Undibacterium sp. KW1: one gene and its partner. The protein of the gene in region 1 interacts with the protein of each later gene in a pairwise test. Links are inferred from orthologs where the notes say so. Each region holds a gene or a part of one and is shown on either strand. Other genes may lie near its edges.

Region 1 (3,678 bases):
TGAGTGCGGTAAGTTGACCAAAACAACAATACCATCAACACGAAAATCGCCAGGCTGATACCGGGATGCAGTTGAAAAACCAGCGAAGCGACGACCGCAAAGGGAAAGATGAACTGAATAAACCACCACCACCAGTTCATACGCAGCAGATAGCTGCACGCAGAAGCAAGGCTAGCGTGAATGAAGAGCAGTAAAAAGGGGGAAAGTTTGCCGCCGAGTTGCCACCGGTCGGCGACATACAATAGATAAGACAGGCCTAAAGCCAATAGCTGGATAAGAACTGCCAGGCAAACGGGCGAAGAAAGCACTCCGCCATCTGGTAGGAATTTGCCTTTACGGGTTTTTGATGACGCTACCTCCAAGGCTCCTCCTGAATTTTATGCCACCATTTCCAGTGTGGCCTCCGCATCTTTTGCTTTTTTTGTTTTACCTGCCCGTGACGGGACGTGACATAAACCACAAGCATAATCATCATGCAAATCCAGGCTATGCGCAACAAAATGCCCACCGCATTTGCAACATTTTGCAAAACTCAGCATTTTCCCCTCAAAGAAGCGCACCAGAGTCCAGGCACGTGTCAGGGATAAGACAGGCTCTTCACCAGCAGGAACAGGCACCTGCTCCAGATACAGGCGGTATGCCTTGATGACAGCATCTATACCATCAACACCAGCATGCTCACGCAAATACTTATGGATGTTCATGAACAGGGAAGAATGGATATTTGGCTGCCAGGTAATAAACCAGTCAGCAGAAAAAGGCAGCATGCCTTTTGGAGGGGATACCCCTTTCAACTCCTTGTATATCTTCAGCAGACGCTCACGCGACAAGGATGTCTCAGATTCCAGCAACTGCAACCTGGCACCCAGATTGACCAATTCAATTGCCAATTGAATTTCGTGAGCCTCGTTTACTACGCTTTTGCTTGCCATGATATTTCTCCGTCCGCTTCGATTCAATGCCTGACAAATTAATGGATTTCTTCAACTGGCTGACCAGCCATCAAAATCGCAGCATGGGAATGCGCAAGCGCACGCTCCTTGTTGTAATTTGTCAACATGCACAAAATGGAACTATCTTCGAAGCGGAAGCGCGCCAACATCATGTTGGAGCCAGCCAGCTTCAAGATCTGGGCATTATTCAAACCTTCGATCAGGTCTGCAATTTCTTTACCAATACCCAAACGGAAAATAGCGGTCGCTTTATCAGCGCGAATCATTTGTTGTGCCAACATCAAATAACTCAAATTGGCATCCCGAATCTCGGCCATCATATCGTTCTGCGTCATTTTCCCACCCTCCAGTTTTGTTATCAGCGGCATGTTTGCGTTGCCAGTGAGATACATTGTGCAGGCTGGCCAAAAGTGGCTGTATAAGCGGGATTCCGTATTTAAAGCAAGAATAAAACGACGACATGCCGTAGGAAAATATCCTACAGGCACATTTAGACATCTACAAAATTAAATTCCGTAGAAAACAGATTTTTATTTTTTCAAACCAGCAAAATCGAGCAATTCGAAAAAATTTAATAAAAACAAAGACTTACGCATAAATTTAGGTTTTATCGCATCGTCTTATAATCATTAACGGCAGCACTTTAGAAAACTTTAGGGAAAATTTAAAAATATTTTCGATTTATTTTCATGAGCTTGTAACGGCAACAAATTGTGAAATCTTTAGGGTTGCCCCCAAAAAAAATCAAAAAAAAATCACCTGTTTGCAACAGGTGATTAGTTTTGGGTCGATTACTTGGCTATTTAAGTTATTGCTTCCAGCATTTATTGTCTTTCATGCATATCAATAAGACCATGAACCTGGTTTATTTCCTACAAAGTCGCATGCCAGATGCATTTGTCTTTAATCTGCTTATCCAGCCCTGTCAGGAGTTTTTCGTGCTCACCCATCTCTTCTTCCGTGGCCATCAATACAGCAATCTCGCCAACCGGCATATCAAAAGCCACGACCTCCTGCACTTTTGGCGCATCGTCTTCTTCTACTTCAATCTCAAAGCTATTCTGTCCGCGTGACATTGCCAGAAAAACATCTGCCAATAATTCAGCATCCAGCAAAGCGCCGTGCAATTTGCGGTGAGAATTCGAAATTTCATAACGGGTACAGAGCGCATCCAGCGAATTACGCTTACCCGGATGCAATTCTTTTGCCTGAACCAATGTATCAATGACACTGGGGCAATATTCTGTCAATAAGGGCAAATCCAGACGCGCGAGCTCGGCATTCAAAAATCCGATGTCAAAAGGTGCGTTATGGATAATGACTTCGGCATCTTTGATATAAGCGCAAAACTCTTCGGCAATCTCGGCGAACTTGGGCTTGTCGCTCAAAAATTCGGTGGTCAGGCCGTGAACTGCCAAAGCACCTTCTTCGGAATCTCGCTCAGGATTGATGTAGCGATGGAAATTATTACCAGTCAGCTTGCGGTTTACTAATTCTACGCAACCAATTTCTATAATGCGGTCGCCATTGCGCGCATTCAAACCCGTGGTTTCGGTATCGAGGACCAACTGCCTACGCATGTTCAATATTCCTTTAAATTACAACACTTAATTTAATCAAAAACCCAGCGCAAGGAAATGCAGGCGGCCAAGCCATCCTGGCAAAACCGACTCTGCATACCAACTCCGGCGGCAAATAATAAATCGCGGCCAACAGAAACATAAGGCAGGCGCTCCCTTTGCCAGAAAGGTATCTGCAAGGACTGATAATGGCTCTTCATGTCGCGGGTAGGCCGGTTTTCGGCAAGTTTAAGGCGCTCTCCTCCCCTGCGCAAATGCATGGTCAGCGACTGCTGCTTTAACCAGGAGGCATCCAGCCCATACTCAGCCGCATCAAAATACAGGCGGCCAGCAAACGCTGGGAAATGAATATGATCCTGCCCTTCCCAGACAAACTCCCGCAACTGGTCTTGCTCTGACACTCTCGTATTTTGCGCAGACAAATAGACGATGCTTTTATAGCGATGTATGGCGACAGTATCATGGTGTACCGTAATACGCGCATCTTCACGCCCCTCAAATAGCTGGCTTTGCATTTCCTTCAGACGTGAAGTCGTAGGCATGCGTACGCCAGCCCTTGAAAACCAGTAACGGAACAAATTATCCCTGCGCGCAGGACTCAACGCACGCATGGCAGCAATGCCCAGTCCAGCATCAGTAGAGCAACTGGCGAAATCCTGCTGAGCGACTTCAAGCATCAAATCTTGCGCAGCCTGAAAATGCGTAGCCGAACGGGCTATCCGTTCCGAGTAACCCGGTGACAGGGTGTCAAGTACCGGCATGACGCTATGGCGTATGGCATTGCGCAGATAGCGCTGGTCAGTATTTGATTCATCTTCTATATAACGCAGGCCTCGCTGACTTGCATAGGCCTCCAGCGTTGCCCGCTTTTCAGACAACAATGGCCGCCCCAGCATGACCTGGTCATGACCAAACAGATTAGGCGCACGATGACAAGCATCCATGCCTGACATGCCGGCCACTCCGCTGCCACGCAGCAATTGCAACAACAGGGTTTCTGCCTGATCATCCTGATGATGGGCTGCCAGAATCAAGGGGATGCCTGTATCTTTCGCCATTCGCCCCAAAGCTTCATAGCGCCCCTTGCGAGCAGAAGCCTCGACACCATCACCGCTGTCGCGGGCAACCTGAATACGTTGAGCATG
Region 2 (4,230 bases), 660 kb from region 1 along the record:
TGCGTTGAGGTTCTGAGTAGTGTTTGTCCAGTAAAGCCCAGACTTCTTTGGCATGCCGGGGACTACCCGCCAAGCCCTGTATCAGGTCTGACCATTGCAACTGCAATTTGCTTTTTTGTTCGGCGGGGATCAGAAACATGATGGCTTATTATTATCTCAGTTACTGTATTAAGTAGTCCGTCTATCCAGCATGGCGCGGGCAATCGTGCCTGCATCCACATATTCAAGCTCACCACCAACCGGCACACCACGTGCCAGGCGGCTGACCCGCAAGCCACGTGCCTTCAGCGTTTCGCTGATGTAATGCGCGGTTGCCTCACCTTCATTGGTGAAATTGGTGGCCAGCACCACCTCCTGCACTTTACCGTCGGTAGCCCTGGAGACCAGCTTTTCCAGGTGTATGTCTTTTGGGCCTATGCCATCAAGCGGAGAAAGCCGCCCCATGAGCACAAAGTACAGACCCTTGTAGGTCATGGTCTGCTCTATCATCATCTGGTCTGAGGGTGTTTCTACCACACACAGCAGGCTGGTATCGCGCACCGCATCCAGACAGGTTTCACAGACTTCGCTCTCGCTGAAGGTATTGCAGGATGCACAATGCTGTATCCGCTCAACCGCGTGAGTCAGCGCCATACCAAGGATGGCGGCGCCTTCCCTGTCATGTTGCAGCAAGTGATAAGCCATGCGCTGCGCAGACTTTGGCCCAACACCGGGTAAGCGGCGCAATGCCTCAGACAAGGCTTCCAGACTACCGAGTTTTTTCACACTCAGAATGGCATCTTGAAGCCGGGTGGCAAAGGCATGCCAGCTGTCAGTGCGGACATTTTTTCTTGTGAAGTGGCTTCTGCCTTGCGTACTGCATCATTGAATGCAGCAGCAACCAGGTCTTCCAGCATGTCCTTGTCATCACCCAGCAGAGATGGATCGATGGTAACGCGCTTGACATCATTCTTGCAGGTCATGACGACCTTGACCAAGCCAGCACCAGCCTGGCCTTCTACTTCTACCAGGCCCAATTGATCCTGGGCTTTTTTCATATTGTCCTGCATTGCCTGGGCTTGTTTCATCAGGCCAGCTAATTGATTCTTCATCATAAAATTTCTCCGAAAATAAAAATGGAATATTGATTAAATTTGGTCACGCGGACTTGCATTATTTTTGCATATCACCGACATCAGACCGGCCTTATGCTACCCGTGACGATAGTGGCACCAAATTCACGCATCAAAGTCTGCACGAAACTGTCGCCCTGTATGGATTTTTCTGCCTGTTGCTGGCGCACTTCACGCTCAGCCACAGCCTGTGCGTTGGCTGTATGCTCAACCGCACCTATCTCGGTTTCTACCCGTATGTTTTTTTCAAAACGCTCAGTCAGGGCTGCACTAAGTTTTTCTACACTGCCCGAAGACAGGAGAGTCGCCAAAGGCAGGCGCAGGCGGAACACATGAGCATTACCATCCTGCTTGCAACTGACCAGCTCACTTTGCTGTGTCATTTGCTGCGCTACACCACGCACTGGCAAACTGGCAGCCAGCGTAGGCCAATGACCATCCCAGTTCAACTCAGGGACTGGCGCATTCGCGATCAGGCGATCAGCAATCAGGGTGATCGATTCCCTAGGCTTGACCGCTTCTGCAGCGGCGGCTTGCGGTTCCTGGTCAACAGATGCAGCAAATGCAGCAGCATCAGCTAGCACGGCCACTTCAACTTGCGCGGCTTGCTCCTGCTGCACAATAGGGGCAGAAGCAGGAGCAATCAATCGTGGTTGCATCGCCAGTTTTGCAGGCTCTGCATCGAAGAACATTTCTTCATCCCAGGGTGGCGGCATATCATCCATACCCATGGATTGCATATCCTGCTCGGCAATCAAAGGCGCGGGCGCAGACACTGGCTGGGAAGGCTTGACTAATGGCTGTGCGGACGGCGGTGCGACTTTGACAGTTGGCGTGGCAGCCGGAGTAACCGGAGCGACCAGGGCCACGGGCGCAATCACAGCCTTGACTTGTGGTGCTGGCGCAGCTTCAAACTGAGCAGAGCGGGCTGGCGTACCGCCCTTGGCACCTGCACGCGCAGCAGCCAGGGCCGCCATGACAGGGCTTACCCGGGCACCATTAGCTGGCACTGGTGCTGGTGCGGGCGCATCTATTTTTTCCTGTACTACCGGTTTCGCTACTTCTGCAGCAACTCTGGCAGGCGCAACTGCCTGTACTGCGCTTGCGAGCGGTGCGGAGCCACTGACATTTACGACTGCAGGACCGGGAGCAGGAGCAGAACCGGGACGACCAGCGCTTTGCGAGGGAGCCTGATTGTTAACATGATTCACTGGCAAAGCCGGACGCCCACCAGCCGGTGGTGTACCGGCGGGCGGCTGCGCCCATTGCTCACCACTGACAGGTTTGAACGCCAGCATGCGCAACAGCGTCATGCTGAAGCCTGCATATTCATCAGGAGCCAGTGCCAGCTCGTTACGGCCATGTACTGCAATTTGATAAAACAGCTGTACTTCTTCTTTGGCAAAGCTTTGTGCCAGACGCAAAACCTGCTCACGCTCGGGAATATCTTCTGCCACTGCCGCAGGCACCATTTGCGCCACGGCGATCTGGTGCAACAAACTACCCAGGTCTTGCAGGGCAGCTTTATACGACAGGCTGCGCGCTGCCATTTCGTCGGCAACATCCAGCAAGGCCTTGCCATCCTGGGCCAGCAAAGCATCCAGAAGACGTATCAGATAAGACTGGTCCAGCGCACCCAGCATGCCTTGCACGGCATCAAGGCTGACTTTACCGGCAGCATAGGCAATTGCCTGATCAGTCAGCGACAAGGCATCACGCATGGAACCATGGGCACCCTGCGCCAGCAAACGCAAGGCAGGCAATTCAAATTCGATTTGCTCTTGTCCCAGAATGTTTTCCAGATGGCCAACGATGTGGCCAGGCGGCATTTGTTTGAGATTGAATTGCAGGCAACGTGACAAGACCGTGACAGGGATTTTCTGCGGGTCTGTCGTTGCCAGAATGAATTTGACGTGCTCAGGCGGCTCTTCCAGCGTTTTCAACATGGCGTTGAAAGCGTGGTTGGTCAGCATGTGCACCTCGTCTATCATATAGACTTTAAAGCGTGCATTGGACGGTGCATAAATCGCCTGTTCGAGCAGCGAGGCCATTTCATCGACACCACGGTTAGAGGCGGCATCCATTTCTATATAGTCAACAAAGCGCCCGGCATCAATTGCCGTACAGGCTTCGCAAACACCGCAAGGATGGGCAGTAATGCCGGTCTCACAGTTAAAGGATTTGGCGAGGATACGTGACAGCGTCGTCTTGCCGACACCACGGGTACCGGTAAACAAATAGGCGTGATGCAGCCGCTGCTGCTCTAGCGCATGCGATAAGGCACGGACCACGTGCTCTTGCCCCACCAGAGTTTCAAAACTCTTGGGGCGATATTTTCGGGCGAGGACTTGATAGGACATCCCGCGATTTTACCTTATTCGGGCACTCTGATCAGTGATTTGCAGATATCCCAACACCAAGTTTTTCATCTGGGCAAGAAATTCAGGCTCTTGCAGGCTTTGTGGGGACAACATCAGGGTCTGATACAGGACACCGTAGACAGCCGCATGGACGATCGCCGGGCTGGTATCGGGATACAGCGCACGGTCTGAGCTTGCCGCAAAAGCAGATTCCCAGATATCAACAACCTGCCCATACAAAGCGCTATAGGCTTCCATATTGGAAATTTGCCGCTCCAGGAAAATCAGGGCTGACCACTCCTCGGTCTTGTCGGCATGCAAGAGTATGATGCGCTCCAGCAGATCCGTGACGATGTCTTGCAAGGGCTGACCGTGTTGCAACTCTACCCAGTTGCGCATCTGCGCGCCTATATTCTTCATGCGTTCATGGATGCAGTGCGCCGCTATCGATTTCTTGCCAGGGAAGTATTCATACAAGGTACCCAGACCTACGCCAGCAACCAAAGCGATATCGCGCATGGTCAGATCGGCATAGCTTTTTTCGACCAAAAGCCGAACAAAGGCATCGAGGATTGCCAATTGTGTCATTTTTGAGCGTTGCTGCACTGGCTTGCGGCGTAGTTTCAAAGGGCTGGCAGTCTCGCTCATGGTGTTTCTTGTTTTATAAGTTCAGGTACTTGGGGGAATGCTAAAAGGCGAACATCTTGATTACTTCATCAGACTACACTATTCATCTGGCTTACTTATTTAGCTTACCC

The links. The genes of interacting proteins can lie anywhere in the genome.
Region 2: the proteins of dnaQ (region 1) and UNDKW_RS10855 interact in binary tests that used the Escherichia coli proteins (3 or more experiments, as listed by UniProt). The link is inferred for Undibacterium sp. KW1 from one-to-one orthologs.

Annotation. Positions count from the first base shown.
Region 1 is NZ_AP018439.1:3,076,496-3,080,173, forward strand. The notes cover bases 680-3,678. They hold dnaQ (DNA polymerase III subunit epsilon), read right to left. Parts: upstream 2,534-3,678; coding sequence 1,826-2,533; downstream 680-1,825. Other genes in these bases: flhC (flagellar transcriptional regulator FlhC), read right to left, coding at 680-932; flhD (flagellar transcriptional regulator FlhD), read right to left, coding at 971-1,288; tilS (tRNA lysidine(34) synthetase TilS), read right to left, coding at 2,566-3,678. Outside these bases: UNDKW_RS13825 (class I SAM-dependent methyltransferase), read right to left, coding at 1-362; more of flhC, read right to left, coding at 378-679. UniProt on the Escherichia coli protein: DNA polymerase III is a complex, multichain enzyme responsible for most of the replicative synthesis in bacteria. The epsilon subunit contain the editing function and is a proofreading 3'-5' exonuclease.
Region 2 is NZ_AP018439.1:2,417,169-2,421,398, reverse strand. The notes cover bases 824-3,792. They hold UNDKW_RS10855 (DNA polymerase III subunit gamma/tau), read right to left. Parts: upstream 3,473-3,792; coding sequence 1,175-3,472; downstream 824-1,174. Other genes in these bases: UNDKW_RS10850 (TetR/AcrR family transcriptional regulator), read right to left, coding at 3,482-3,792; UNDKW_RS10860 (YbaB/EbfC family nucleoid-associated protein), read right to left, coding at 824-1,094. In the rest of the region: UNDKW_RS10870 (hypothetical protein), read right to left, coding at 1-139; recombination mediator RecR, read right to left, coding at 169-765; more of UNDKW_RS10860, read right to left, coding at 768-823; more of UNDKW_RS10850, read right to left, coding at 3,793-4,120. UniProt on the Escherichia coli protein: Part of the beta sliding clamp loading complex, which hydrolyzes ATP to load the beta clamp onto primed DNA to form the DNA replication pre-initiation complex.